4 regions of the Glutamicibacter sp. FR1 genome follow, and region 1 is predicted to be linked to each of the others. Evidence: riboswitches for the same ligand, from Rfam matches in the RefSeq annotation. Region 1 holds a riboswitch; each other region holds the start of a gene.
The links. A riboswitch is a leader RNA that binds a small molecule or an ion and turns the genes downstream of it on or off. The one in region 1 is predicted to bind thiamine pyrophosphate.
Positions count from the first base shown of each region.

Region 1 (7,410 bases):
CTCGCCGGTCTTGTGGAAATGGTGCATGAACTTCGACTGGTCCAGCCGGCGGCAGCTCTCGCATTGGGTGCCTGTGCGCAGGGCCTTGTTCTTGGGGCATGTCAGCGCATTGCGCGAGCCGTCGGCGTTCATCGTGATGTAGCCCAGGCAGAACTTCAGTTCTCCGATCTCCAGGGCCAGTGAACGTCCCGCTTCCAGGTACTCGGTCCCCCAGGTTTCGCCGCTGCGCAGCCGGAGCATCGGAGCGGGTTCGTGTTCTGCGAAGCTGATGCCGTGGCATAGCTGCCGGGTAGCTGAAGCGAATTCCATCAGGACCTTTCTGAAGTTTCACCTCCAACGATAGTTCACTGCAGAGGGCCAGGTCCGTTGGGCAGGTTGGCCGATTCGCAAAGTCCGAAAGTTAGCTGGACGAATTCCCGTTTGGTTCTGGCCTAATTCTTAGGAGATGCCCTTAGGCTGAAACTGCACCGGAAACGTACCGCGGACCGGGCCACAATCTGTTGAGGTGATCCAGGATTTCAGTCCCATTTGATGACGAGACGCGTGCAGTGGCAATCACGGCTGCTGGAACTACCCCGTCCCCGGCCGAGTTGCAGCGATTGACGAAGGCCTTCCACCACGATTTCCAGCGCTTCATGATGGAATACCAGTTTGCGGTGGACGAAGTGCTGACCAAGGTCTCGATCTTGCGTGAAGAGTTCTTGTACTTGCACAAATACAATCCAATCGAGCACGTCAGCTCCCGGGTGAAAACTCCGGAGAGCATCATGCGCAAGGTTGCCCGCCGGGCCATCGCGCCGTCCCTTACTGCCATACGCGAGAACATCAGCGATATTGCGGGTGTGCGCATTACCTGCAGTTTCGTCAAGGACATCTATAAGGTCCTGAACACCTTGACCGCTCAAAATGACCTGAAGGTCATCCAGATCAAGGATTACATCAAGAACCCGAAGCCAAGCGGCTATAAAAGTGTCCATGCAATTGTGCAAATTCCGGTCTTCTTATCCGACGGCCCTGTCGACGTCGTAGTGGAGTTGCAAATCCGCACGATCGCCCAGGATTTCTGGGCAAGCCTGGAGCATAAAATTTTCTACAAGTACGAGGGGGAGGTTCCAGAACATCTAGTACAGGAGCTCGCCGATGCGGCAGCTGTTGCAACGAAACTCGATATGCAAATGCAACGCTTGCATACCGAAGTACACGGCCATGATGCCAATGATGCAGCAGGACAAGAGACGAATTTCGATACGAAGGCCTTCCAGGGACTGCTCTCGCTGGCACAGCAAGCCAGCACAAGGAGCCCTGAAAAGGGTGCGGACAACTAAGCGTTATTGGCTTCGAAACGACGGGTCCCTGAAGACCGCTTCGAACCCGGAAACCAAAAAAGATCCTCAGCCGAAGCTGAGGATCTTTGATTTGGTAGCGGCGCCGGGACTCGATCCCGGGACCTCACGATTATGAGTCGTGCGCTCTAACCAGCTGAGCTACGCCGCCACAAGTGAGAAACAATCCAGTAGAAGCCAAGAAAGCTTCTCACTCAGAGCCCCCTGCCGGAATCGATCCGGCGACCTCGTTCTTACCAAGAACGCGCTCTACCACTGAGCTAAGGGGGCAACGAGTAAATACTCTACACGCATTTCCCGGCAAAGAAAAATCGGCAAACCGACCTGGAAAACACCCCGAAATTTCCATAAAACCACTAGTCAAATTGAGATTAGCCACTCACCCTAGATCTTCAAGGACGAAGACTGGGACAAAAGGTGCTCGGGTGACGATGCTCACTGAGGTGTCCCTTGTGGTCAATCGCGGATTCGACCAGACGCGCAGGATAAAATCCCGAGACACTTTCCCTCGTGGCAGAACCACAGATCTCCCGCGCAAAACATAGGAGGCTCAACTCCCCCAGTCCCTCGACCCTGGGATTATGGATTACCTGGAAGGGCATCTGGCATCCGGTGCGCGGAGTCGCCACAACGCGCCGCGAAAGTAATCCAGGAGGCATGAAGCAAGCTCTCACGCGCACGGAATTCACCTAGGCAACCCGACTCCTATTTCCGTCTTGATTAGGAATATTGTGACGTCAGCAACAAATCCCCGGGAGATTTTGCAAACCTCGAAAACCTGTGTAAAGTATTTACCTGTTGCCCCCTTAGCTCAGTGGTAGAGCGCGTTCTTGGTAAGAACGAGGTCGCCGGATCGATTCCGGCAGGGGGCTCGCAATGAGAGAAGCAATCTGATTCCAGATTGCTTCTCTTTTCGTTTATCTGCCGCTCTTAGTGCCCCATCGCGCGGCCTTCGCCTCAGCCTTCGCTCGCGCTGCTTCGCCAGTCTTCTGCCACGCCGTCTTCCCCAGATTCCCGATTCGCGCTGCAAGAGGCTGATCGCTTGTACAAGCTAGCTCCTGCCGCCGGGCCAGTGCCCGCATCCTGAATTGCTGTCACCCTTCTGACCACTGGATTTGCGTTTCTTCCTCCCAAGCGTGCTAAGTTGTTCGCGACCACACGGGTGCCCTGGCAAGGGCTGAGATCGGGCTATCGCCGTCCGCGACCGTTGAACCTGTCCGGGTCATGCCGGCGAAGGAAGTGAGTTTCCCCAGTGGAACAATTTGAACAGCACCCTGCCCACACCCTTGCCTACCGCGAATCTGCGGGAATTTCTGTTCCCGTCACGCAGATCCATCTGGCAGACTCTCCCAATGGAAAGCCCAACGAGCCGCTGTCGGTGTATCGGACCAGCGGACCGGGAAGCGAACCGACCCAGGGCTTGCCGCCCTTCCGCGAGCAATGGATCCTGGAGCGCGGGGATGTGGAGACTTACGCAGGCCGCGAGCGCAATCTGCACGACGACGGGCGCTCGGCGGTCCGCCGCGGCACGGCCAGCGCGGAATGGGCTGGACGTTCAGCCCCTCCGCTGCGGGCCGTTGGCGGAGCGCGCGTAACGCAGATGCACTATGCACGTGCCGGGATCATCACCCCGGAAATGCGCTATGTGGCGCTGCGCGAGGAATGCGATGTAGAACTGGTGCGCAGCGAGCTCGCGGCCGGACGAGCCATCATCCCGGCGAACATCAACCACCCGGAATCCGAGCCGATGATCATCGGCAAGGCGTTCCTGGTCAAGATCAATGCGAATATCGGCAACTCGGCGGTGACCAGCTCCATCGCAGAAGAGGTCTCCAAGCTCCAGTGGGCCGCCAAATGGGGCGCCGACACGGTAATGGACCTGTCCACCGGAGATGACATCCACACCACCCGAGAATGGATCATCCGCAACTCCCCCGTGCCCATCGGCACCGTGCCGATCTACCAGGCGCTGGAGAAGGTCAATGGCGAAGCCAACAAGCTGACCTGGGAGATCTTCCGCGACACTGTCATCGAGCAGTGCGAGCAGGGCGTGGACTACATGACCATCCACGCTGGCGTGCTGCTGCGCTACATCCCACTGACCGCCAACCGGGTTACCGGCATGGTTTCACGCGGCGGGTCCATCATGGCCGGATGGTGCCTGGCGCACCACCAGGAGAATTTCCTCTACACCCACTTCGATGAGCTGTGCGAGATATTCGCGCAGTACGACGTCGCCTTCTCGCTGGGCGACGGGCTGCGCCCGGGCTCCATTGCGGACGCAAACGACGCAGCGCAGTTCGCCGAGCTGGATACGCTGGCCGAGTTGACCAAGCGCGCCTGGCACTACGACGTGCAGGTGATGGTCGAGGGACCGGGGCATATCCCGTTCCATCTGGTGCGCGAGAATGTGGAGCGCCAGCAGGAATTGTGCGACGGGGCCCCGTTCTACACCTTGGGCCCGCTGGTCACCGACATCGCGCCGGGCTACGACCACATCACCAGCGCCATCGGTGCCACGGAGATCGCCCGCTACGGTACCGCAATGCTCTGCTATGTCACGCCCAAGGAGCATCTGGGGCTGCCCAACCGGGATGACGTGAAGACCGGCGTGATCACCTACAAGATCGCGGCTCACGCAGCAGATCTGGCCAAGGGGCATCCGGGTGCCACGGCCCGTGATGATGCGCTGAGCAAGGCTCGTTTCGAATTCCGCTGGAATGACCAGTTCGCGTTGTCCCTAGACCCGGTCACCGCGCAGGAATTCCATGACGAGACTCTGCCGGCCGAGCCGGCGAAGACCGCCCACTTCTGTTCCATGTGCGGGCCGAAATTCTGCTCCATGCGCATTTCCCAGGACATCCGCGACGAATACGGCTCGGCCGAGGCACAAGCGGCCTTGGCCGGGATGGCGCAGAAGAGCCGGCAGTTCCTGGAAAGCGGCGGCACGGTCTATCTCGGGGATGAGATTCCGATCGGGACCCCTGCCGAATAATTAGCCCGGCATGCGATAACGCCCTTGGAGCAAGCTTTCGGCTTGCCCCAAGGGCGTTATCCAGTGCTACTCAGCTGTAGCTGCAGGCTTAGTAGTCGCGACGTCCACCGCTGCGGTTCGAATCGCTGTAGCGGTCCTTGCCGCCGCGTCCGCCACCGAATCCGCCACGGCCGCCATTGCGTCCGCCACCGAATCCACCACGGCCGCCACGTCCACCACCGTAGCCGCCACGGCTACCACGGAAACCTCCGCGGTCGCCATCGTCATCACGGCGCGGGCTGCGGCCATTGTCGAGCTGGAGATCGATGGCTTCGCCGCCGATGCGGGTCTTGGAAAGTGCACGCCACTGGTCCTTGCTCAGCTCTGCTGGCAGCTCCACCAGGGTGTGGTCCGATCGGATGTCGATGCCGCCGATTTCCGAAGAATCGAAGCCGCCCTCGTTGGCCAGTGCGCCAACGATCGAGCCTGGCTGAACGCGGTTGCGGCGGCCAACTGCCAGACGGTACATGGCGTTGCCCTCGGCAGCGGTCTTGCGGGCACGTGGACCGCGCTCACCGCGTTCGCCACGCTCCGGGCGATCCATGCGGGCCTTCTTCGCAGGCGAGATGACCGGCTCGGTCATCAGCAGCGGGCGTCCGCCCTGGGCCATCAAAGCCAGTGCAGCCGCGATTTCCAGGTGGTCCAGGTCCTCGTGCTCGGCAGCGAACTTCTCCACGATCTCGCGGAAAGTAGTCAGGTCCTGGCCGCTGATGGTCTTGTCGATGCGGTCGGTGAACTTCTGGATGCGGCGGTCGTTGACCGAATCCAGCGACGGCAGCTGCATCTGGGTCACCGGCTGGCGGGTCGCCTTCTCGATGGCACGCAGCAGGTACTTCTCGCGCGGGGTCATGAACAGGATTGCGTCGCCCTTGCGGCCGGCACGGCCGGTGCGGCCGATGCGGTGCACGTAGGACTCGGTGTCATGCGGGATGTCGAAGTTGATCACGTGCGAAATGCGCTCGACGTCCAGGCCGCGGGCTGCCACGTCGGTAGCCACCAGGATGTCGATCTTGCCCGAGCGCAGGTTCTCCACGGTGCGCTCGCGCTGCTGCTGCGGGATGTCGCCGTTGATGGCGGCAGCGGTGAAGCCGCGGGCCTTGAGCTTGTCGGCCAGGTCTTCGGTAGCCATCTTGGTGCGCACGAAGGTGATCACGCCGTCGAATTCCTCGGATTCGAGGATGCGGGTCATGGCGTCCAGCTTGTGGGCGCCCATGACCTGCAGGAAGCGCTGGGTGATGTTGGTGCCGGTGGACTGCTTGGACTTCACGGCGACTTCCTGCGGGTTGCGCAGGTATTCCGAAGCGATGCGGCGGATGGTGCGCGGCATGGTGGCCGAGAACAGGGCAACCTGCTTCTCTTCCGGAGTCGCTTCCAGGATCTTGTCGACCTCTTCGGCGAAGCCCATGCGCAGCATTTCGTCGGCCTCGTCCAGCACCACGTACTGCAGGTTCGACAGGTCGAGGGAACCCTTGTTGATGTGGTCGATCACGCGGCCGGGGGTGCCCACGACGACCTGTGCGCCACGGCGCAGGCCGTTGAGCTGCGGGCCGTATGGGGAGCCGCCGTACACGGGCAGAACGGTGAAGTTCGGCAGGTACTTGGCGTAGGAGGTGAAGGCCTCGGCGACCTGGAGGGCCAGCTCGCGGGTTGGAGCCAGGACCAGGATCTGCGGGGTCTTGGCTGGGCCGTTGGTGTCAGCCAGTTCGGCCATGCGGGACAGGGCAGGCAGTGCGAAAGCAGCAGTCTTGCCGGTACCGGTCTGGGCCAGGCCGACAACGTCGCGGCCTTCGAGGAGCAGTGGAATGGTCGCTGCCTGGATTGGCGATGGCTTCTCGTAGCCAAGGTCGGCAAGCGATGCAAGCACGCGGGCATCCAGGCCAAGCTCGGAGAAGAGCACGGTTGGCTCTTCCGGGGTCTGGTTGTCGTTGGTGTTTACGGGCATGTCAGAAGACACGAAGAATTACCTCATTCGTTTGGGGATAGGCCTTGGCCGTCCCCAAAGAAACGACGTATAGGCTGCACAGTCAGATACAAGTCACGCTCATCAAGCGCTCCCCTATGACATAAAGACCCGCACACACTTTGCGGAAAATACAACACGAGAAGGCTCCAACCTCAAAAATTGGGCTGGATGCGAGAGGGATACCCTGATGTTCGCGAACACTTAATGCTAGCTTGAACGGCACTGAGTTGTCAGTGTCGAAGCCGTGTGAGATCGGGCACCGCGACAGAGCACGTAGGGTTAAGCACGTGAAGAAACCTCTTTTTCCAAGGCGTCCCAATGAGCCCACCCCCGGCGGACTGTTCGTCGCCCAAATGCTCTGGTTCCTGGCCGGAGTGCTTTTTCTCGGCTTTGGCGGCTTCCTGGCCTATGAGCAGAGCCGGGATTCCACACTGGATTTCGGCAGCATTGCGCTGATGGTCTTTTTCGCCGCAGCGGGCATCGCCTGCGGCGTGCTGGGATACCGGCTGTTCACCGGCGACCGGGCAGCGCGCGCCAAGCTGTCCTGGCTGGGGCTGATTGCCGCACTGCCGCTGCTGCTGCGCTTCGGACGCTATTCGCTGCTGGCCGCCATCATCATGTTCAGCGTGGTGCTGATGTGGTTGCCGGCAAGCAACAGGTACTTCAAGATCGTCGATCCCAAGCCGGCCAAGCGCCGCCGGTAGCCGGACCGGAACCCGGTTCAATGCACGAAGGACCTAGGTTCTGCTGCCCTTGGCGGCAGCAGAACCCAGGTCCTTTGCGTTTACGGCTTACAGGTTGGTGAAGGCCTTCTCCAGGTCTTCAATCAGATCTGCAGGGTCTTCGATGCCGACCGACAGGCGCAGCAGGTTCACTGGAACTGCCAGCTCGGTGCCCTTCACCGAAGCGTGGGTCATCTCCGACGGATAGTTCATCAGCGACTCGATGCCGCCCAGGGATTCAGCCAGGGTGAACAGCTTGGTGCTCTCGGCAATCTTGCGGGCCGCCGATTCCCCGCCCTTGAACTGGACGGAGACCATGCCGCCGAAGCCGGACATCTGCTTCTTGGC
Region 1 covers NZ_CP178602.1:2,467,869-2,475,278, forward strand. Annotated here, with positions in the region: gene ACLQ8T_RS11920 (DUF2797 domain-containing protein) at 1-309, opposite strand, end outside; gene ACLQ8T_RS11925 (GTP pyrophosphokinase family protein) at 549-1,325, shown strand; tRNA gene ACLQ8T_RS11930 (tRNA-Met) at 1,418-1,494, opposite strand; tRNA gene ACLQ8T_RS11935 (tRNA-Thr) at 1,542-1,613, opposite strand; tRNA gene ACLQ8T_RS11940 (tRNA-Thr) at 2,144-2,215, shown strand; TPP riboswitch at 2,492-2,599, shown strand; gene thiC (phosphomethylpyrimidine synthase ThiC) at 2,596-4,338, shown strand; gene ACLQ8T_RS11950 (DEAD/DEAH box helicase) at 4,427-6,319, opposite strand; gene ACLQ8T_RS11955 (hypothetical protein) at 6,628-7,044, shown strand; gene ACLQ8T_RS11960 (cystathionine gamma-synthase) at 7,132-7,410, opposite strand, start outside.

Region 2 (7,410 bases), 150 kb from region 1:
TGATGGCGTAGAGCAACGAATCGTCGGGAACGAAGTAGGGACTGGTGATCTCCAGACGTTCGGAAGCCGAATAGATCAGCGTATTGAACAGCCGCAGGTTGTTCTCGGTCCCGTAGCCTGGGCCGCTGGGCAGCAGCTGCGCCAGGGTGGAGCCCGGGCGTTCCTCGTAGGCCAGCGGGTGGCGAGCCTCAGCCATGTCCATCAGCACTTCCTGGTCGTCGTCCTCCTGCCACCAGTCGGTAGCGAAGGTGACGTCCAGGCTGCGCACCAGCGGGCCTTCGACGCGCAACATCATCTCAACCCATTCGCGGCCAACCTTGTGGGCGGACTCGCGCTTGTAGCCAGGTTCGATCAGGTTCTGGCTCCCGGTGAAAGCCACCTCGCCGTCAACCACCAGGATCTTGCGGTGGTTGCGCAGATCCGGACGTCGCCAACGACGGCCAATCAGGTCGATGGGCAGCATCGGGCGCCAGTTGATATTGGACTTCTTCAGGCGCTTCTTGAAATCCTTGTAGCCCTTTACGCGCAAGGTTCCCAAGTGGTCGAAGAGCAAGCGGACGTGCACGCCGCGATCCGCTGCCGCTTCCAGCGCATCGAGTACCGGTCCAACATAATCCGGGTCATCGCCCATGATGTAGAACTGGATATGAACATAGCGGGTGGCCTTTTCGATTTCCACGCGCATCGCGTCAAGCGAGGCACGATAATCGGAGAGGACCTCAACCTGGTTTCCGCCTTCCAGCGGCATGGCACCGAGGTTGCGATTGAGCATGACCGCCGATTCGACCCATTCCTCCTGGGAATGGAACTCTTCGGGCAGCTGCATGTGGCTCGTGGCCTTCATGATTTCATCATGGGCCCGGCGCTGCTTTTCCAGCCGGCTGCGCGACAGACGCGGGTTGGCGAAAAGCCAATAGGCGACAAGTCCCACCACGGGCAGGAAGAAGATGGCCAAGAGCCATGCCATTGCGGTGGTGGGGCGCCGGTTGCCCGGAACGATCCCGATCATGAAGTAGCGGACCGCTAGCTCGATCGCCACCAGCACGCTCCAGAGAACGCCGCCGATCTGCAAGAAGACTTCATTGCTTGGCCACACGTAGGCACCCCCTTTGGCTATACACTCGAAGTTGGCATTTCGGCCTCTGATCTGCGATATACAGGCCAAAATCCTTCGCTTAGCTTATCGAACAATCCCCTGCTTGTCTGAATCTCCGCCCGCAGAAATCACGCAGAAGACGCTGGGGTTCGATAATCTGTCTTTATGAGCTCACTTGTATTCTTGGATCCTGCCTATCCGGCTGGACGTCTTGCCGATATCACCGCACCGCAACTTCTGGTCACCGCACAGGGAGTCACGCGAGGTGATGGCATCTTCGAATCGATGCTCTACACCAACCAGGCCGTCCGCAAATTCGAAGCGCATCTGTCACGGTTGGCAATCTCTGCTGAAGTTGCAGACCTGGCCATCCCCGATTCGCGCAGCTGGTATGCCGCGGTCGACACCGCGGTTGCCGACTTCGACGCCACCGGCGGCGCCGAAGAGGCCGTGGTGAAGCTGGTTGCTGCACGCGGCGAGCACGACAGCGATCCCACCATTTGCTGGGTCACCGTCACCCCGGCACCGGCGCTGGGCAAGGAACAGCGCGAAACCGGCGTGGATGTCCTGCTGCTGGACCGCGGCTACGACTCGAAGCTGGCCGAACGCGCACCATGGCTCATGATGGGCGCCAAGACCCTCTCCTATTCGATCAACATGGCCGCCCTGCGCTACGCGCACAAGCACGGCGCCCATGACGTCATCTTCACTTCGGCTGACGGCATCATCCTCGAAGCTCCGACCTCGACCGTGCTGGTTGCCCAGCGCGATGACGAGACCAAGCGACTGCTCACCCCGATGCTGGAAACCGGCATTCTGCCAGGCACCACGCAAAGCGCGATCTTCGATGCGGCGGCGCAGGACGGCTGGGAGCTGGGCTATGGCCCGCTTCGCCCTGAGGACCTGTACCAGGCCGACGGCGTGTGGCTGGTGTCATCGATCCGCCTGCTCACCCCGGTGCGCACCATCGATGCCAAGCCGTTGCGGCTGGACGCCGAGCTCCATGAGGAGCTCAGCGCCCTGAGCGACGCAATCCGCTAGGACCACACCAGGTTGTAGGTCCCTGCCAGCACGGCCGCAGCCATGGCGGCCGTGCCAAGCAGGATTCCGGTTGCCAGCACCATGCCATCACGCCAGGTGAAGGTGGCCGTGCGAATCCAGGTGCGCTTGGCCGTGCCGAACCCCTTGGCCTCCATCGTGGTTGCCAGCCGTCCGGCGCGGCGTATCGCCTGCACCAGCAACGCCAGCACCTGGCCGAGGGTTGCCCTGATGCGCTGGCCCACGGTGCCGAAGTTTCCGACACCGCGAGCACGCCGGGCCAGGGTGAGCGTGGTGAATTCTTCCACCATCAGCCCAAGCAATCGCATGCCTGCCAGCGCCCCGAGCACAAACCGGTGCGGGACCTTCAGCTGCTGGGACAGCGCCCCGCCCAAATCGCTGGGGTTCGTGGTGGCCAGCAGCAAGATGCACGGGATGGCCAGTGCGAAGGCGCGCAGTCCGGTGGCTATGCCGCCGGCTACCGATCCCTCGGTGATGCTGAAGGCGCCGAATTGCGCGTACACCATGCCGCTGTCCTGGCCCACCAGGGCAATGCCCCAGGCCGCGAAGATCCCGGCAAGCAGCAACGGCCACGCACGCTTGAGGAATTTCAGCAGGCTCAGCCCGGCCAGCGGGAAGAACACCACGGTCGCCAGGATAATCACCAGTGCCGAGACCCAATCCAAGGTGGTGATCAGCGGCAGCGTTGCCGCGGCCACCGCACCCAGCTTGGCCAGCGGATTGATCTTCGCCAGCCAGCTGTGCCCTACCGGCGCATCGAGCACCGGCCCTTGGCGCGGGGCATCAGCATCCGGGGTGCCGGAAGCGAGCACCAGCTGATTGGCCTGGAGCACCGAGGCAAAATGCTCATCGTGGGTGACTGCAATGATCGCAGTGCCCTGCTGCAGCTCTTCGACCAGTAACCCGGCCAGCTCCCGCCAGGTGTTCGCATCCTGCCCGAATGTCGGCTCGTCGAGGATCAGCACCTCTGGCGCGGCTGCCAAAACGGTGGCCACGGACAGCCGGCGCTTCTCTCCGCCGGAGAGCGTGAACGGATTCGCCTCAGCCAAATGCGCCAACCCCAAGCGTTCAAGCAACGCATCGACGCGCGCCTGGACCTGGGCCGGGTCGTACTTCGGCGCGTTGGCGCTGCTCGCCTGCGCACGGCTGGGTGCGAAAGCCAGCTCTTCGCGGACGCTCTGCGTCACGAACTGGTGTTCGGGCTCCTGGAAGACCGAGCCGATCCGCCCGATCAGTGCACCGGCTTTCCAAGCAAACGGGGAATTGCCCAGGCCGTCGGCCAGTTGCGCGGTGGCCGTCAGCTCACCGCTGGCCGGGGCCAGCAAACCGCCCAAGGCCAGGGCCAGCGTCGATTTGCCGGCGCCGTTCTCGCCGAGAATCACCGTGGCGGTGCCCGCCTGCACTTCCATATCCACCGCCTGGGTATGCGGCGCGGTAGCCGTGCGGGCGCAGACCAGCTGCCGCGCTTCCAGCAGCATAGCTCCGGCAAGGTTCTCGGCCGGTGCCACCTGCGGAACATATCCGGGAACCCATAGCCCGGCGGCAGCCAGCTCCTGGCGCACGGGTTCTTCGGTGTACAGCTGACGCGGATCCAGGTCGTGCGCGACTCCCCCGCCCGGTTCCAGCACGATAACCCGGTCCATATGCTCTGCCCAAGCTTCGAGCCGATGCTCGACCACAACCAGCGTGGCACCGGATAGCTTCGCGGCGTTCAGCACCGCATCGCGCAACGGCCCGATGCTCTGCGGGTCCACGTTGGCGGTCGGTTCATCGAGCAGCATGAGGCCGGGTTCCATGGCCAGGATGCCAGCCAGGGCCAAGCGCTGCTTCTGCCCGCCGGAGAGCTGCTGGGTGCGGTGGTCGAAGGACAGCGCGCCCAATCCGACCGCGTCCAGCACTTCGGGGATCCGCTGGCGGATCACGCCCGGATCCATCCCGAGGTTCTCCGCTCCGAAGGCCACATCATCGGCGACCCTGCTTTGCACGACCTGGGTTTCCGGGTCCTGCTGCATCAAGCCCACCGGGTGGCTCCGGCGGAACGCATCGTTGCCATCAATCAGCAGCTGTCCGGCAAGCTGCTGATCCTCATCGGCTTCCAGCAGCCCGGCCATTGCATGCAGCAACGTCGACTTGCCGGCACCGGATGGACCGAGCAGCAGCACCTTTTCACCGGCGTGGATCTGCAGATCCAGCCCCGAGATGGCAGGTTCCTGCCGCTCCGAGTGCTGCCAGCCGAAACCAGTTGCGGTGATTGACGCTCCGCGCTGGGTCAGCGAGGCGGCATCGGAATTGGCAACTGAACTCATTTTGCGGTTTCCAGGTGTGCACGCCGGCTCGCCAGTGCGCTCAGGGCACCGGTCTTCGCCAGTCCGCGCGTGGCCAGCCAGGACAGCAACCCGGCGATGACCAGACCGGAAACACCGGTGGCGATCACGTGGAAGATCTTCATCCCGGCGGTGTACTCGACGTAGTAGGCCAGGATGTATGCCTCGGTAATGCCGGCGAACAGGCCGGAGGACAGGCCTGCCAGAAGTGCCACGCCCAGGTTCCACTTGCGGTAGCGGAATGCCGCGAAGACCAGCTCCGCGCCCAGGCCCTGGACCAGGCCGGAGATCAGCACGGTCAACCCGTAGTGCGAGCCGAGCAGCGCTTCAACCACGGCGGCCAGCATCTCGCAGTAGATCGCGGCGCCGGGCTTGCGGATAATCAATGCGCCGAGCACCGCGGGGAACAGCCACATGCCGGTGAGCAGCGCGGTGGCTGGAGGGAAAGCCGCGAAGGCCAGCGAAAACAGGCCGTAGCCGGCACTCCATGCCCAGAAAATGACTCCTGAAGCCACGGCGATCACCGATGCCACGACGATATCGACGACACGCCAGCCGGTACGATGCTTCGAAATTGTTTCGTTCATTGTTGGTCCTCCTGTGGAAAGGAGGGGGGATGCACGGAATGAGGGCATGCTGCGCCTATCCGCATCCGAGATGCTCGACTTCCTTCGCCGGTACTAGCCGGGGCAGGTTCGAGGGTCTGCGATCCATCGCACTCTCAGCGTCCTGCGACTTCGTAGAAGTCTGACGCTCCCCTGTCGGAATAATTACTGCTCCCCCACCATACCGCAGGTATGCTGGGCAGAGGAACGATGTGTCACGAGCTTGATCGCGAGGAAAAAATGGATAAAGTGCAGAAACTTGTCACTACCGGCATCACCGTTGGCGCGGGCATGCTCGGTGGCAAGCTGGTTGATTTCATTTGGTTGAAGGCAACCGGCAGCAAGGCGCCACGCAAGGGCACCGAGGAAGCGGCTGAAGCGTCCTTCCGCCGCGCATTGGGCTTCGCGATCGTCTCGGCCCTGGTGGCAGCGATCATGCAGACCGTGGCCGACCGCAGCGCCAACAAGGTTGTTGCCAAGTTCACCAAATAGGCTTCGGCGGCAAGCCGAGAGCGGGAGCAGTTCGGCTGAACTGCTCCCGCTCTTTTCGCATTACTTGTCCTCTGGCGCTTCGGCCTTGGACATCGGTGTTGCTCCGGTGGGCGGTGCGCCATTGACCCTGTTGACCACAAGGCTGAGCTCATCGGAGAACAGGGTTTCCTTGGCCGCGTGCTTGGTGCGGTAGCCGGAACGGCCGATCATGTGGGCGGAAACCGGCGCTGTCAGCAGCTGCATGCCCCAAGCCAACGCGAGGACCGGGATGACCGCCCAGCTGCGCAGGTAGATGGCCAACCCGGCGAAGATCAGCAGGAAGCCGAGCACCTGCGGCTTGGTGGCCGCATGCATGCGGGTGAGCATGTCCGGGAAGGTCAGCAAGCCGATGCCTGCGATCAAGGACATCAGGCAGCCGAGGATCAGCAGGATGGCGACGAGGATATCGAGGAAGAGTTCCATTAGGCATTCCTCTGATCCGAGACGAAGCGCGAGACGGTCACAGAGCCGATGAAGCCGAGCATGCACGCGGCAACCACGAACAGCATGTAGTCGGTGTGCTCGTGCAGCACCATCTCCAGGCACAGGGCGGCGGAGATGATCAGCAGCATCACGTCCAGGGCAAGCACCCGGTCAAGGATTGATGGCCCCTTGGCAACCCGGATCAGGCAGGCGATGGCGCCCAGCCCGAGCATGATGCCGCAGATCCAGATGACGATATCCAGCATGTTTATCCCTTCCTCGCGACGACGTCCGGTCCGCATTCGCTCTTGATCGCCTCGTACTCGTCACGGCTGCCGATGGCCATGATCAGCCGGCGTTCGATGTCCCGGATAGCTGCCCGTGCCTTCTCCACATCCTCCTGAGACTGGATGTTGATGTAGTGCAGGTACAGGGTCGAGGAGCTGCGGTCCACGTCGATCACGAAGGATCCGGGGATCAGCGTGAGCATGTGGCCCACGGTCATCACGATCAGGTCCGAGCCGGTGCGCAGCGGGACGGCGATGATCGCGCTGCGGGTGCTCTTTCCGCGTGCCACCGCCAGCCAGGCCACGTGGACGCTGGCCGCGACAACCTGTCCGAGGAACCAGATGAACAGCTTCACGCAGTACCAGAGGTTGATCCGGCCCGAAAGGACTACCGGCGGCAGCGGGAACAGGTTCACGATCACCAGGGCAATGACCGCCCCGAAGATCATGTTCGCCAGCGAGAAGTCCTGCCAGAGGGCGCCCCAGACGAAGAGCAGCAGCAGCAAGAGCGGCCATTCCTGCTTGAGTGTCGCACGGTGGCGCACGCCGGAGGTATCCAGCGCATCGTCGATGCGCTGGTCGCGCGGTTCAAAGTTCTTGTTCGGCATCATCCCTCCAATCAGAATGGCAAGATCGAGCTGATATAAGGTTCGCGGGCGATTAGCTCAGCTGCCACCCGCTCGCAGAATTCGAAGATGGGCCCGGCGAAGACGGTCAGGCCGATGCCCGCCAGCACCAGCGAACCAGTGGCATAGCGCATGCCCCAGGGCAAGGAGTCGGCTTCCAACTGCTTGGCCAGCTTCAAGCCCAGGCGTGGGTTCTGCGCGCCGCCGGCCAGCGTCTCGCCGGCGACCTGCATCGCTTCGGCCACCAGCTCCTGGTTTGGCACCTCGGCATCGGCGGCACGGCGCCAGAACACGCGGGCCCACACGCGGATGATCGCCAGCAGGGTCAGCAAGCTGGTCAGCAACCCGGCGCCGATCACGACCCAGGTCAGCGGGTCGGCATCCTGCGCGGCAGCATGCAGCAGCCCGAACTTGCCCAGGAACCCGGAGAATGGCGGGATGCCGCCCAGGTTGATGGCC
Region 2 covers NZ_CP178602.1:2,620,933-2,628,342, forward strand. Annotated here, with positions in the region: gene cls (cardiolipin synthase) at 1-1,072, opposite strand, end outside; gene ACLQ8T_RS12620 (aminodeoxychorismate lyase) at 1,262-2,137, shown strand; gene ACLQ8T_RS12625 (ATP-binding cassette domain-containing protein) at 2,134-4,461, opposite strand; gene ACLQ8T_RS12630 (ECF transporter S component) at 4,458-5,066, opposite strand; TPP riboswitch at 5,129-5,249, opposite strand; gene ACLQ8T_RS12635 (DUF4235 domain-containing protein) at 5,325-5,576, shown strand; gene mnhG (monovalent cation/H(+) antiporter subunit G) at 5,637-6,038, opposite strand; gene ACLQ8T_RS12645 (monovalent cation/H+ antiporter complex subunit F) at 6,038-6,304, opposite strand; gene ACLQ8T_RS12650 (Na+/H+ antiporter subunit E) at 6,307-6,936, opposite strand; gene ACLQ8T_RS12655 (Na+/H+ antiporter subunit D) at 6,945-7,410, opposite strand, start outside.
Region 2: another riboswitch for thiamine pyrophosphate. It lies ahead of ACLQ8T_RS12630 (ECF transporter S component); the one in region 1 lies ahead of thiC (phosphomethylpyrimidine synthase ThiC).

Region 3 (7,410 bases), 150 kb from region 1:
ACCAATGCTGACTGGTTCACGAGAAGTCACCGACCAGGGTCTGCATCATGCCTTCGGTGGGCGAAGATGGCAGGGCGGTGTCGCGGCGCGGGATCCTGCCGGCCAGCCGTGCGGCGCGTCCGGCACGCACCGCATCCTTCATGGCCTTGGCCATGAGTGGTGCGTTGTGCGCCCGGGTCACCGCGCTGGCCAGCAGCACTGCGTCGCAGCCGAGCTCCATGGCCAGAGCAGCGTCCGAGGCGGTGCCGACTCCGGCGTCCAGAACGACAGGCACCTGGGCGCGGGAGACGATGGTGGAAATATTGTGCGGGTTCAAGATGCCCAGGCCGGAACCGATTGGTGCTCCGGCTGGCATGATGGCCGCAACACCGGCGTCCTGGAGGCGCTGGGCAAGGGCAGGATCATCATTGGTGTATGCAAAGACCTGGAACCCGTCGGCGACCAGCTGTTCGGTGGCAGCGTGCAGTTCCAGTGGATCGGGCAGCAGCGTGTGCTCGTCCGCAATCACTTCGAGCTTGATCCAGTTCGTTTCCAGCGCTTCGCGGGCCAGGTGCGCGGTGAGGATCGCGTCGCGAGCGGTGAAGCATCCAGCGGTATTCGGCAGCGCAATCACGTTGTTGCGCTGCAGCAAGTCATACACGTTGGACTCGCCTGCCGCCGAAAAGTGTCGGATGGCCACGGTAGTCAGTTCGGTTCCGGAGGCCTGCAATGCGCTTTCCAGGGTGGCCAGCGAACTCGCTCCCCCGGTGCCGAGGATCAAGCGCGAAGACAAGGTGCGTCCTGCAACCTGGAATGGATCGCTGTTGATGTCCAGTTCGGTGATGTTTTGCATGTCCACGCCTAGCCTCCCTGGGCTGCGGTAACGAGTTCGATGCTGTGCCCTTCGGCCAGCGTGTAGCTGTTCCAGGCGCTGCGCGGGATGACAGCGCCATTGACCGCGGCGGCTATTCCAAGCTTGCTGCCGTCCACGGCCGCCGAGTTGCTATCCAGATCCTTGCCGATCTGCATGCTGATGAATTCGCGAAGGGTGATTCCTTCGTCCAGGTTCAGTTCCCGGGAATTGAACTTGATGCCAATGCTTTTCATGGGTGATGCTCCGTTCGGTCGGTGGTCTGGGTCGCTGTGGCGAAGCGGTGTGGATTCACAGCCTGATGCAAGGGGTGCGTTCCATTTCCGTGAATAAGATCAGCGGTAAGTGTTGCGCCCAGCGGAGCCAGCAGCACTCCGTGCCGGGAGTATCCGGTGCTAAGCACCAGGCCCGGGTCAATGCGCCCCAGCAGCGGACGGTCATCAGGTGTGGCGGGACGGGCCCGGGCAGTTGCCTCGTTCAACGTGCAGTCGCTGATGCCGGGGATGAGCTTTCGTGCATTGTCCAGCAGTAGGTGCATGGCTCCGATGTTCACTGCAGGCTGGCGGTCTTCCCGGACGCTGGCTCCAAGAACGAGGCTGCCGTCCTTTCTCGGCACGAGATACACCGGCTCCCGGTGCACAATGCCGCGGATGGTCCGGGTGATCAATGGCGGACCAGCTGGCCCCTGGATCCGGAGAATATCTCCGTAGACGGGGCGCACCGGCACCCGGTCCAGGCCGTCAATGGTGCCCAGCCCGTTGGCCACGATGGTTTGATCCGCTTCGAGGATCTTGCCCGATGCGGTGCGTACCGCGGTGGTTCGGCTTCCGTCGCTCACCAGCGCCTGCGCCCGCTCCTCGATCAGGCGGCCACGCAGGTGATCAAGCAGGATTTTGACGACTGACCGTGGGTCGACTTGGTGGTCATCTTGGCATAGGACTGCGCCTGCTATATTCGCGGCCAAGGCTGGTTCGAGTTTGCGGGCTTGGCTGGGCAAGAGCTTTTCCGCTGACAGGCCGAGGGAAGCTTGCAGTTCGGCCAGCTCATGCAGGGCTTCGCGGTCAGCCGGTTCGGCCGCGACGACGAGGGTTGAGTTCTGCAGGTAGTCCGGGCGTTGCCCGGTCATGGATTCGATGCGCTCAATGAACTTTGGATAGGCGGCATTCGAGGCGGCAAGCAGCTCGTGAAGCGGGCCATGGCCCCAGACCGTTTCAGCTGCCGGGGCCAGCATTCCGGCCGCCGCGTAGCTTGCACCTTGGCCTGGTGCTGGATCGATGAGGGTGGCAGTATGTCCCCGCGATTCCAGTTCGAACGCGACGGACAGGCCGATGATTCCGGCGCCAACAATATTCACATGCACGAGGGCACGCATCCTTCCTACGGCGGCATGACCCGCATCAGGTGTAGCGGTCGGCTCGGTGCCCTCTCAGCCTGGTCGATTACAGGCTCCCGCGGAGTACTGCGATTATAGGCATGATCCAGCTCATAAAGTCGAACTGGAGCAACCGCAGCTCCGTCATCTTCTGTGATGTACTAGTTGACATGGCATCTCATGACTTCCCCCGCGTGCTTCCCCAGGGATCTGCGTTGTCCAACACGATCATTTCGTTGGAGCAGGAGCTCTTGGAAACCAACCAGCGCCATAGCCGCAGGCAATTGGAACGGTACTTGCATCCGCAGTTCTCCGAAGTGGGTGCCAGCGGCCGTGTCTACGATCGCGAGTCGATCATTGCCCAGCTGGACCAGGAGCCGGAAGTGGATTCTGGATCTCGGGAAGTCGGGAGCCCCGTGGCGATCCAGGTTGCCGATCAAGCGGTGCTTCTGCGCTGGAGGTTGCCCTCGGCATCCGCCAGCGAGCGCAGTTCGCTGTGGATCCATGAGCAGGATCGCTGGCAGCTGTTCTTCCATCAGGGCACGCCCGCTGCGCGGCAGCTTTCTTTTGCAGAACCCAGCAAGGCCGCACCTGTCGACGACGATTTCTCAGTTCGCAGGCTGCGCCAATCGGATGCCGAAGCCGTTTTCGAAGCCTTTTCCTCCAATGCCGATATGGAACGCCAAGGAGATGCCGACACTCCGGAAAAAGCCGCATCGTACGTGCGTTCCCTGATGGAGGCCGGCGAACGGCAGCAGGCTTTCGCCATCGCCTATCGAGACCGGCTGGTCGGTTTGGTCTGCGGTACTGTCGATCCAGACAATCAGAATGCATGGGTTTGGTATTGGATGAACCAGGACTACCGCGGGAGGTCTCTGGCCACTCGCGCAGTGGCAACTTTGGTGAACCACCTGTTTGGCGAGCTAGGTCTGTACCGTTTGGAATTAGGACTTCGGGCGAATAATCCTGGATCGAAGCGTGTAGCCGAAAGCAACGGGTTCCTGCGCGAGGGTGTCGAGCGCGGTAAGTTCCTGGTTGATGGAGAACGCATTGACGTGTACGCCTACGCGCGGTTGCGGACTGATCAGGTCCCGGATGTAGTGCCGTTGCCGTGGAGCACGCAGCCGTAGCTTGGCGGGCAACAAAAAAGTCGCGGAATCCGGTTTCGGGTTCCGCGACTTTTTATCTGTCCCTCAGGTTTAGTGATATTGGCTAGATGCCTGGAGTTGATGCCGGTGGCGTCGAATCCGGGCCGTCGGTATCCTGATTGGCCTCGATCTTTTTCAGTGTGCGAGCCGCAGCATCGCGGCCACCAAGTCCAAAGGCCAGAGCCGCAGCCAAAGCCGCGCCAATGACGATTGCTCCGAAGGCCATATTGATGATCGAGTCGGCGATACCCATGTACTTCAAGCCCATTGCTACGAACAACGCAATTGCCGTGTAGCGGATGATCTTTGAAGCGGTTGTGTCGCCCAAGAAGCGGCCAATGACGTTGGCGATGACGAAACCTGCGGCGATAATTGCTGCGCCGAAGAGAATCTTGCCGCCCAAGGCCAGAATTTCATTGAGGATGTTGGTAATCGCCGGGAAGTTCAGCATCTGGGCTGCCATCACGCCGAAGAACAGCACGATGGCAATCTTGACGATGCCAGCGATGATTCCCGAAGCGCTCTTTCCTTCGGGAACTACGCCCCATTGGGCAACAACAGAGTCGGCGCCTACCCCGTGAAGGGTTGATTCAAGCAGCTGGCCTACGAACTTGGCAATCAGAATACCGACTGCCAACAGCACCAAGGCCATGATGACCTGAGGAATCGCAGTGAAGACCAACTGCAGCATCTGCTGGGCAGGGTCCGAAATTGCCGCGATACCCAAGACCTGCAGTGCCGAAATGGCAACGACGAGCAGGATCAAGGCGAAGACGATGTTGGCAATGATGTCAACGATCTTCGCTTGGGATTCTCGGGACTGTACTTCGTCTACCGGTTCATTGCGTGGGGTAAGTTTGCGGACCAGCCCGCTGAAGTCGACAGTTCCCAAACCGGTCTTCAGCAGCTGGCGAACGATATTCGCGATCACGTAGCCGATGAAGAAGATGAAGCCCGCACCAATGAGGTTGGGGATGAAAGCCATGACGCCGCCGAGCAGGCCCTGCACCGGCGATAGCACTTCAGATAGCGCGAATACTTGCAGGATTGCCACGAGGCCGAATAGCCAGACGATCAAACCCGCGACCTTGCCCAGAGATTGGCCTATTTGCTCTCCGTCGTTGCCCTGCTTCTGCAGGAACTTCACCCTGGTCACCAATTTGGCGGCAGCCCACCGAACGATGCGCGCTAGAAGCCACGTAATGATGAGGATGATTAGCGCGATGCCAACCTTTTGTAGCATCGACGCCCAGTCGATATTGCCTAAAACGTTCTCAGACTGCATTGCTGCTCCTTCAACGTAGGGACAATCTGACCCTACGATGAAGGTTCTCTCCTGACTAGGGCAAAGACCCGTACTGCCAGCTTGAATCGATGGACTTTCGTACCCCGAATTGCGGATGCATGATTCATTCACGCTGGATTCAACGTTTTTCGAACAATCAAGCCATAATCACAACTGATTCACGCAATGTTGGGAAATTCGTGTCGCGCTCAAATCCGTGAATTGCCTTGCAGGCTGTTGCGGAGTCAGCCATTGGCCATTATCAATCTGGGATTCGCACGAAATGCATCAGGCCTGGTTGATGACTTCGCTCTGCACTGAGGCACCTAGCTCAACTGTGCGGGAAACCGTGCAGTACTTGTCATGGGATAGCTTGACGATGCGTTCAACCATGCCGGCCGCTTTGCGCCCCTCCTCGGTATCGGGGAACTTCAAATCAAAGCCAAGGCGGATGTCTTCCATTCGGCTAGCCGAGTCCTCGGAGACCTTGTAGCCGCTCGCCTTGACTTCGAAGTTCTCAGGTTCGCTTCTGCGGGTAGTCGCCACATCAACATCGATCGCTGAGCACCCGGCAATGGCGGCCAGCAGAAGCTCCACCGGCGTCAGCAGCCCTTCGCCTTGGCCGAATTCCAGGCTGGCGCCGGATTCCAGGCTGGTGGCCTGGTACTTGCGTGATTCAACGCGTTTGATGCTGACTTCCCGGATTTCACGGCTATTTTCACTCATGGAACTATGGTGCCACGATTCGGGGCAAAGATTCTGTGTGGCGCAACGTGATCCGTTCCGGCACCAGTTCTGGACCACCGTCGACTGCCAAGAAGCCGCAGTCGCTAAAGAATGAAATGGCAGGCTGGCGCTGGCTATCCAGATGCACACTGATGCCAGGAGTGTGCGCGACGATTTCGTCCAGCAGGATACGGCCCACACCATTGTGGCGATCGCTGTGCCGCACCCAGAGCAGCTCAATGCGTGTATCGCTCCAGGCTGCGAAGCCCGTGATGCGCTGGCCTTGCTGGGCGATTCTGACGGTCACCGACTGGCTATAGATTGCTTCCAGGGCGGTTGCCACTGCATCAATGTCTGCAGCAGAGAGGAAGTCCCCCCGGCGTTCCACCGAACTGCGCCAGATATCCAATAGGTCAGGCACTTCATCAATGCTCGCCAACTCGCGCAGCACGAGAGCTTCATCCATGCCAAGTTCCTTCTTGCTCAGGCAAAACCGTAGTTGCTGCTTCGAAATGTAGCCGGATGCCGGCATTTCCTCAAGTCGCAATCGAGCGTTGCGCGTCATCGGGTTGGACCTTGCTTCCGGTTCAAGATTGTTCCTGCAAGCCGCCGGTACGTTGCGCCCAGTCCCGCAATTCGTCCAAGACCCGTTCGTGCTGCTCGAGGTGCACGTTATGGCCCGCTTGTTCAAGCACGCGGAGCTTCATCAGGGGATACCGGTGGACGAGCCGCTCGGGATCCAGGTATCCGGTGACATGGTCCTGCTTCCCGCACACGATCGTGACCGGAATATCCAGCTGGCTTTCGCGCTCGACGGGCAGCGGGTCAAGGAAGTACCGCCGTGACAGCTTGGCCATGGCGCGCAAGTTCGCGCAGTCCAACCCGGGCAGCACCCACTGCGCGAACTTCCGCCATGCTTCAGGTGTTTGAACCACTGCTACGTCAGAGAATAATTGCGCATGGCGTGGATCAAGCTCAGCCAGAAGCAATGGGTCTGCTACTGACACCTGCCGCTCCGGCACGGTACGCCGAGTCCCATCAGGAAAGACCACTGGCGCCAGGAGGAAAAGCCCTTGAGCTTGGACAGGAAACCTGTCGGCCATCTCTTGGCATAGCAAAGCGCCAAGTGAATTGCCCAGCAGCGCAAATTTTCCCTCGCCCGCGGTTTGCCGGATCATCGCTTCCAACCAGGTTGCCAGTTCTGGCAGGCCACCGGAATTTTCAAGCGGCGGGCAGGTACCGAAGCCAGGCAAGTCGATGTAGTGCAAGTCGAAAATCTGCGTTTTCTCCAGCGATGGTTCCAGCGGCTTGAGAATGCGGTGGTCTACGCCGTTGCCATGCACCATGAATAACGGGATTCTGCTGAGGTGGTTTACCTGCATGTCGTCGTGCTTTTCTCCTGTGCATCACGCTGGCTCGCGGCATAGCTGATCATCGCCTGCCCAGCCACATAGGTGAGTATAATCCAGAATCCGATGTAGGGAAGGCCAATATCCGTAAACGAGCGCAGTGCGATCAAGGAATCGGAAAGGAAGAAAATTGCGCCGCAGGAACCCGCGACAGGTCCCGGCCCAGTACTGAGGATGGCCATCACCATCAATGCCAAACCGTAGATGATCACCGGGGCAAGCAGCGCTCCGGCTTTGGCTGAGCCAAGGACCAGCAGCACTGCGAATGCCGCAAGATAGGGGAACAGCATCCACCAACGGCGCAGTAGGGAAGATTTCCAGTATCTTGCCAGAGCGCCAATGTAGAAGAACTGCGCGATCAGGAACCCGCCAACCATGGCCAGGAATGCCGGGTCTCCATCCATGAACCGCGGCAGTGCATCACCGACCCAGGAGAAGAACAGCGCTGCCAGCAGCAACCGGATCAGCCTGCCGCGCGGCGAAGTGATGGAGGCGATCACCGCTCCTGCCAAAAACGGCATCAGCAAGATCTGCGTGGCATCGGCCAGCAATGCGGTAAGCCAGAACAGCTGGGCCAGCAAATGGGCCGAAGTGACGAGCACCAGAGCCAGCACTGCCGA
Region 3 covers NZ_CP178602.1:2,317,308-2,324,717, forward strand. Annotated here, with positions in the region: gene moeB (molybdopterin-synthase adenylyltransferase MoeB) at 1-20, opposite strand, end outside; gene ACLQ8T_RS11125 (thiazole synthase) at 17-832, opposite strand; gene thiS (sulfur carrier protein ThiS) at 841-1,086, opposite strand; gene thiO (glycine oxidase ThiO) at 1,083-2,210, opposite strand; TPP riboswitch at 2,208-2,313, opposite strand; gene ACLQ8T_RS11140 (GNAT family N-acetyltransferase) at 2,393-3,352, shown strand; gene ACLQ8T_RS11145 (mechanosensitive ion channel) at 3,435-4,655, opposite strand; gene ACLQ8T_RS11150 (OsmC family protein) at 4,944-5,381, opposite strand; gene ACLQ8T_RS11155 (GNAT family N-acetyltransferase) at 5,386-5,946, opposite strand; gene ACLQ8T_RS11160 (alpha/beta fold hydrolase) at 5,969-6,763, opposite strand; gene ACLQ8T_RS11165 (lysoplasmalogenase family protein) at 6,754-7,410, opposite strand, start outside.
Region 3: another riboswitch for thiamine pyrophosphate. It lies ahead of thiO (glycine oxidase ThiO); the one in region 1 lies ahead of thiC (phosphomethylpyrimidine synthase ThiC).

Region 4 (7,410 bases), 980 kb from region 1:
TGGGCTTCAAGTACTTCGTTGAGCCGCTGGCTTCGGGCAGGGTTGCCTTCTGCGGCGAGGAATCGGCTGGGGCAAGCTTCCTGGACTTCTCCGGCAAGGCGTTCAGCACCGACAAGGACGGCCTGATGCTGGCCCTGCTGGCCAGCGAGATCCGCGCGGTAACTGGCAAGAGCCCCAGCCAGTTGCATGCCGAATTGGTCGAGCGCCATGGTCCCAGCTTCTACGACCGCTTCGATGCGCCTGCAAACCGCGAGCAGAAGGCCCTCCTGGGCAAGCTGGATCCTTCGATGGTCACTGCCACCGAGCTGGCTTCGGATCCGATTACCGCCAAGGCCACGCAAGCGGCCGGCTTCCCGATTGGCGGTCTGAAGGTTTCCAGCGAGCACGCATGGTTTGCCGCGCGCCCGTCGGGCACCGAAGACATCTACAAGATCTATGCAGAATCGACAAAATCACCCGAACATCTGCAGCAGGTGCTGGCAGAGGCCCGGGTGATTGTCGATGCCGCGCTAGCTGGCTAATTCAGCTTCGCGGTCCATGGGTCGATTTCCACGGCTGGCTGCTTGCGGGTAGCCAGCCAGTGGCCCAGCCACAGCAGCAGGAAGATCGGCAGGCCGATGTAGCTGGAAGCCATCTGCAGCAGGTTTCCATCCAGGATGGCCTGGTAGTTCTGGCCGGCGATCACAACGATCAGGATCACGAAGGCAAGGATCGGACCCAGCGGGAACAGCGGCGCCTTGTACGGGAGCTTCGCCAGATCCTGTCCGCTGGCAATGTATGCCGTGCGGAACTTGTAGTGGCACACCGCGATGCCCACCCACGCGATGAACCCGGACAGGCCCGAGACGTTCAGCAGCCAGGTATAGGCCGAGCCCTGCCCGATGATCGCGGTCAGGAAGCCGAAGAGGCCCACCGATGCGGTCATCAGCATGGCCGGCATGGGCACGCCGCGCTTGTTCAAGCGGGCGAAGATCTTTGGCGCCTTGCCGTCCAGCGCCATCGAATAAAGCATGCGTGCAGAGGCATATAGTCCGGAGTTGCCCGCCGAGAGGATGGCCGAGAGGATCACCGCATTCATCAAGGCCGCGGCGAAGGCCACGCCTGCGCGCTCGAAGACCAGGGTGAATGGCGAGGTGGTGATATCAGATGCCTCGGAGGAGAGCAGCGACGGATCCAGGTATGGGATCAGCATGCCGATTACGAAGATCGCGCCGATGTAGAACAGCATGATCCGCCAGAAGATCGCCTTGATGGCCCGCGGGATATCGCGCTTGGGGTTCTCTGCCTCGCCGGCGGCCACGCCGATCAGCTCCGTGCCCTGGAAGGAGAAGCCGGCAATCATGAACACCGAGACGATCGACAGCCAGCCGCCAACGAATGGCGCCTCGCCCTCGGTCCAGTTGCTGAAACCTGGCGTGGAGTCGCCCAGGATGCCGAAGATCATTGCGACACCGCAGATCAAGAAGACCACTACGGTGATGACCTTGATCGCGGCCAGCCAGTACTCGCCCTCGCCAAAGGCCTTGGCGGACAACGCGTTCAGGCCGGTGAGCAGCGCCAGGAAGACGGCAGCCCAGATCCATCCCGGAGTATCCGGGAACCAATAGGACATGATGATCCCGGCGGCTACCAGTTCGGCAGCCACGGTGATTGCCCAGTTGAACCAGTAGTTCCAGCCGATCGCGAAGCCGAAGTGGCGGTTCACGAAGACCGTCGCGTAGGTCTGGAAGGACCCGGCGACCGGAAGGCGGGCGCTCATTTCCCCCAGTGACTGCATCAGGAGCAGCACCATCAGGCCAATCAGCGCATAGGCCACCAGCGAACCACCGGGTCCTGCTTGCGCAATGGTGCCGCCGGAAGCGACGAAAAGTCCGGTACCAATCGAGCCGCCAATGGCAATCATCTGCATATGGCGAGCTTTGAGGCCACGCTTCAGACCGTCTTGGGACGGTGCGGGCTCAGTCATGCGTTACATCTCCTGATGCTTGAAAATTTCCAACCTATCAATCCAAGCACCCTGACAAGCCACAACACTATGAACCGCGCTACAGTAAGCGATCAATAATCTTTCGCTTAGCCCATGAATACGGAGGATATATTGCGCTCAGGGTGTCAACTACCGTCGTTTTGTTGAGTTCAGAGCGCATCTGTGAAAGCCGCTCGAATCCGTGCCTGCCATGGTAGGCCCCCATCCCGCTCGGTCCGATACCGCCAAAAGGCAGGGTTGGAACGACCATCTGGACCAGCGGGGCATTATGCACGATTGAGCCGGCGCGCACCCGGTCGGAGAAGATCGACTGCAGCCGCGGGCTTTCGCTCATCAGGTAGGCAGCCAGCGGAGACGGCCTCCGGGCGATGAATTCGAGGGCCTCCTCGAAGCTTTCCACCTCGATCACTGGAAGAATTGGACCGAATATCTCCTCGGTCATCAAGCTTCCTTCAAGATCTGGATTGCGCATGATGCTCGGTGCGATGCGCAGTGTTTCCTCGTCATATTCGCCCCCGAAAACCACCTCGCCCTGCTCGAACATCGACAACAGCCGGTCGAAGTGCTTGCGGCTGACGATGCGGCCGTAGTCCGGGTGGGTCAACGGCTCCTTGCCGTAGAAGCTGGTGATGGCCTGGCCCAGGCGCTGGATGAGCTCAGTGGAGTCCCCAATGCTCAAGACATAATCCGGGGCCACGCAGGTCTGACCGGAATTCATGAATTTGGCATAGGCGAGGCGCTTTGCCGAAGCCAGCGAATCGTTTTCCACCACGGCCGGCGATTTTCCGCCCAATTCCAAAGTGGTTGGCGTCAGGTGCTTTGCCGCCGCGGCAGCCACGATCTTGGCCACGCGTTCACCGCCGGTGTAGAAGATATGGTCCCAGCGGGCGGCAAGCAGCTCGGTGGATGTGTCCACTCCTCCCTCAACGACCGCATAAACACGTTCATCCAGGTAGACCGGGAGGAACTTGGCCAAGACGCCCGAGGTGGCCGGAGCCAGCTCGGATGGCTTGATCACCGCGGCGTTGCCGGCGGCAATGGCCGCGACCAGCGGTGCGAGTACCAGCTGGACCGGGTAGTTCCAGGCGCCGATAATCAGCACGACGCCCAGCGGACGCGGCTCCACCTTGGCCATGGCCGGCTGCAGGGCCAGCGGAACTTTGACGCTGGTGGAATCCATCCATTCAGCGAGGTGGCGTTGGGCGAAATCTATTTCTGCGCGCACCACGTCGATCTCGGAGAACTTGGCCTCGGTGGCGCTCTTGCCCAGGTCTTCAGCCAGGGCCTGGACAAAGTCTTCCAGATGCTCGTCGAGCATCTTTTCCAGGGCCTTGAGCTGCTGCAGGCGGAAGCGTCGCGGATGCGTGATCCGGGTGTCAGCGGAACGCCGCAAATGGCTCAGAACTGTTGCGATGCGTGATGGATGCTCGTCCACCGGAGGTGCGGAATCGCCGACCGGTTCGGGCAACGGCGTGGAAGTAAACAGACCCATGTTTTGAGCGTACGGCAACGAGGCGGATATTCACTGATTAATTCACGAAGGGATTCAATATGTATCAAATAGTTGATACATTAATGGCCATGAGCCAGATCCCGGCGAGCGCCATATCCATCGCTTTCGTTGGCGCAGTCATTTACCTGTGGTTGCGCTCCGTGGCGCATCGGCGTGAGGCACCGGCCATCGTCCGCGCCCAGTCGCACTCATTCTGGTGCGCATTGATCGCATTCTTCGCTTCGACTTCGTGGGATCTGCCTGAGACGTGGCGCATTCCTATGAACGGGACCGATTCGAGTTCGGTTTTCGCTGCAGCTCTCTCGCCGGGAATCTGGATTCTTCTCGTTTACCTCATTGGCTTGTTCACCTGGCCCAAGGAACTCCAGCCGGTGCGCACCGCCTCACTTGAGGCGCGCACCCTGGCGACGCCGTTCCCGAGGTCCCTGGGGATTTTCGTCGCGCTGTTGCTTCTGGCCGCGGTGGGATTGCTGTGGCCGGCCTCCCGCGTCGAAGGGAGCGTTGGCATCCCGGAGTCGGAAACCACTATGTTCGATTCTGATGGCAGCTACTCCTACACCTCTGCGGGCCCAACCGATGGCCTGCTGCCCGGAAACCAAATGCTCCCGGTCTTCATCGTGGCTCTGGCAGGTATCGTCGTGGCCGCCGGAGTGATTGCAGCAGTGATCCTGAACCGGCGCCCCTTGGCCGGCATCACCGCCGAAGACAACCAGGCCTTGCGCACGGTATGGCTCAACCGGTTGCTGCGCAATACCGGTATCGTGCTGCTGGCATTTTGCGTATCGGTGGCCAATTACTCGCAAGGCTATTCAACCGGTGGACCGTACGAGTTATTGAACTATGGCGCCCTTGCGGTGGCTCTTACGCTGTTCTTCTGGGGCCCGCGCACCACATTCTCGGCTCACTCCACCATCAGGGAACGGACCGCCTTCTCGCGATTGCGAGATCAGCTCTTCGCATTGCAATACACCACGGCTACCCTTGCATTGCTCGCCGTTGCCATCGGCTGGTCATTCCTACCCGTGGATGAGGAATTCCGGATGCCGACCAATGAACGAACTACGTGGATCCTGGTGCTCTTTGCCGGTGCGGCATTGCTCTACATCATGCTCAATACGCTGTATCTGGGCTACGCCAGCAAGGTGGCTCGGCAGGCGAGTGCAGCACCAAAGCATCATGCACCCCTGCCCTTGTGGTCCTACATCGCCGCTGGCTTGCTGGTTGCCATCTGCGCTTTCCTGCTATTGGATCCACCGCTGGAGACGCTTTGGGGGTTCGCTCCTCCGAACCGGGGACTAGTCATCGGGCTGTTGCTGCTGCTTGCGGCGGCGCATATGGGCTTCATCTGGTCCTGCCGCCGGGCGACTATTCCCTGGGCCGTCTCGCCAGCTGAAGAAATCTGGTATCGGCGGGTTCTGGAGCTGCGGTCGATGCGCGTTGCCACCAGCGCTGTGCTTGCCATGCTGCTGATTGGCTACGGCTTCCCAGCAGGCCTGGGGCTGTTTGCACTTCTGGTCTTCGTTGTCCCAGCGGTGATTTTTCTGGAGCGTCCTGGTACCGCGATGGTGCGTGCACAGCAGCCGACAGCAGCATCATGAGCACGCAAATCAGTGTCGACCTCGCGGCGGCCACTGCACCCTACGAGCAGATCCGCTTGCAGATCGCCTCGCTGATCACCCTGGGAGAATTGCCCGCAGGCAGCAAGCTACCCACCGTGCGCGCACTGGCCACCGACCTCGGTGTTGCTGCCGGAACGGTAGCGCGCGCCTACAAGGAACTGGAAGCCGAAGGTCTGATCACCTCTCGGCGGCGAGCCGGCACAGTGGTCAACGAACGGCTTCGGCCGGTGGATGCCAGCGAAGACCTGCTGGCCGCGGTGGATCACCTCTGGGCGCTGGCGGCGGCCCAGCAGGTCGATGCGGCCACGCTCAAGGCCTTGGTGGCGCGGCGCGAGCGTAAGTAACTTGTCCTTGGAACCGCTTGTGCGTACGCTCTATGGCAGTGACACGGGGTGTCGGAACAACCGACTGAGATGAGACCCGTTGAACCTGATCTAGTTCACGCTAGCGGAGGGATGTCGCATGGCTTTGCATGCAGTTGCCCAAGAATACCGGCAACAATCACCTTTGGTTTTCTGCCTGACCAACACCGTCGTAGCAAATTTCACCGCCAATGCCCTGCTGGCATCCGGCGCGTCCCCGGCCATGACGGATCTGCCCGGAGAGGCCGGCCCCTTCGCAAAGGCGGCTTCCGCCGTCTTGGTGAATCTGGGAACTCCGAGCACCGAGCAGCTGGCCGCCATGGAAGAAGCCGTGCAATCGGCGAGCGCAGCAGGCACCCCATGGATCCTTGATCCGGTGGCGGTCGGCGCCCTGCCGGTGCGCACGGATTTCGCGCGGCGCATTGCCCGGCAACGCCCGGCCCTGATTCGCGGCAACGCCTCGGAAATCCTGGCCCTGGCCGGACGGCAATCGGCTTCACGCGGTGTCGATGCCTTGGATGACGTCTCTGCCGCCTTGGCGGCTGGACGCGAGCTGGCCGAGCGGCATGACTGCGTGGTGGCCATTTCCGGCCAGTCCGATGCCATCATCGATGCCACGCGGACGGTCCTGGTGCACACCAACGGAATCGGCTTGACGCGGATCACCGGCGGCGGTTGCGCGTTGGGCGCGTTCTGCGCCGGCATGATTGCGGTCCACGATGACCCGTTCGAGGCCGCCATCGCGGCCCACGGCTTCTACGGGCTGGCCGCTGAAAAGGCCCTGGAGAACAGCACAGGTCCGGGCAGCTTCGCCGTCGCATTCATTGATGCGCTGTCCGCAACCGATCCAGAAGAACTTAAGACTTTGAAGCACGAGGAACTGAACCATGCATAATTACGGAGCCTACCTGGTAGCCAATACTGCCAGCTGCACCCCGCGCAGCACCCTGGAAGTGATCGAAGGCGCCGTCGCCGGAGGAATCCAGTGGATCCAGCTGCGCGCCAAGGATGAAACCGCCCGGGAATTCTTCGAGCTGGCCTGCGCGGCCGCCAAGCTCACCGAGGGCAAGGCCCAGTTGCTGATCAATGACCGCATCGATGTCTACCTCGCGGCGCGGGCTGCCGGCGCAGCCGTGAACGGCATCCATATCGGGCAAAAGGATGTGCCGGTGCAGTTGGCCCGGCAGATCATCGGCGAAGGTATCATCGGACTGAGCGCTTCCAGCGATGAGCAACTGGCCCAGGCGAACAAGGACGCCGCGGTCATCGACTATCTCGGTGTGGGGGCCGTCCGCGCCACCCCGACGAAGAAGGACCATCCCACTCCCCTGGGCCTCGACGGCTTTGCGCGTGCCACGACGCTGGCCTCACTGCCCTGCGTGGCAATCGGTGCCATTACCCACGAGGACGCGGCGGCCATCCGTGCCGGCGGCGGAGCGGGCATGGCAGTGGTCCGCGCCATCTGCAATGCAGAGGATCCGCAGCAGGCCAGCGCGCAGCTCGTTTCGGCATGGGAGGCCGCCAAATGAACATCTTGTCCATCGCAGGATCCGATCCTTCCGGTGGCGCCGGAATCCAGGCGGATCTGAAGGCCATTGCCGCCAACGGCGGCTACGGAATGTGCGTGATCACCGCCTTGACCGCGCAGAACACCCATGGGGTGTCCGGAGTGCAGGCGATCAGCGGCGATTTCGTCCTCGCCCAGCTTGAAGCCATCAGCGCGGATATCCGCATCGATGCAATCAAGATCGGGATGCTCGCCAACGCCGAGGTGATCCGCGCAGTCACCGGCTGGCTGGAAACCGTGGATGCTCCGGTAGTCCTGGACCCGGTCATGGTGGCCACCAGCGGAGACCGCCTGCTCGATGGCGAAGCGGCGCTCGATTCGCTGCTGGACCGGGCCACGGTGATCACCCCGAACCTGCTGGA
Region 4 covers NZ_CP178602.1:48,313-55,722, reverse strand. Annotated here, with positions in the region: gene pgm (phosphoglucomutase (alpha-D-glucose-1,6-bisphosphate-dependent)) at 1-521, shown strand, start outside; gene ACLQ8T_RS00285 (amino acid permease) at 518-1,966, opposite strand; gene ACLQ8T_RS00280 (aldehyde dehydrogenase family protein) at 2,046-3,479, opposite strand; gene ACLQ8T_RS00275 (hypothetical protein) at 3,569-5,098, shown strand; gene ACLQ8T_RS00270 (GntR family transcriptional regulator) at 5,095-5,463, shown strand; TPP riboswitch at 5,498-5,592, shown strand; gene thiM (hydroxyethylthiazole kinase) at 5,582-6,376, shown strand; gene thiE (thiamine phosphate synthase) at 6,369-7,010, shown strand; gene thiD (bifunctional hydroxymethylpyrimidine kinase/phosphomethylpyrimidine kinase) at 7,007-7,410, shown strand, end outside.
Region 4: another riboswitch for thiamine pyrophosphate. It lies ahead of thiM (hydroxyethylthiazole kinase); the one in region 1 lies ahead of thiC (phosphomethylpyrimidine synthase ThiC).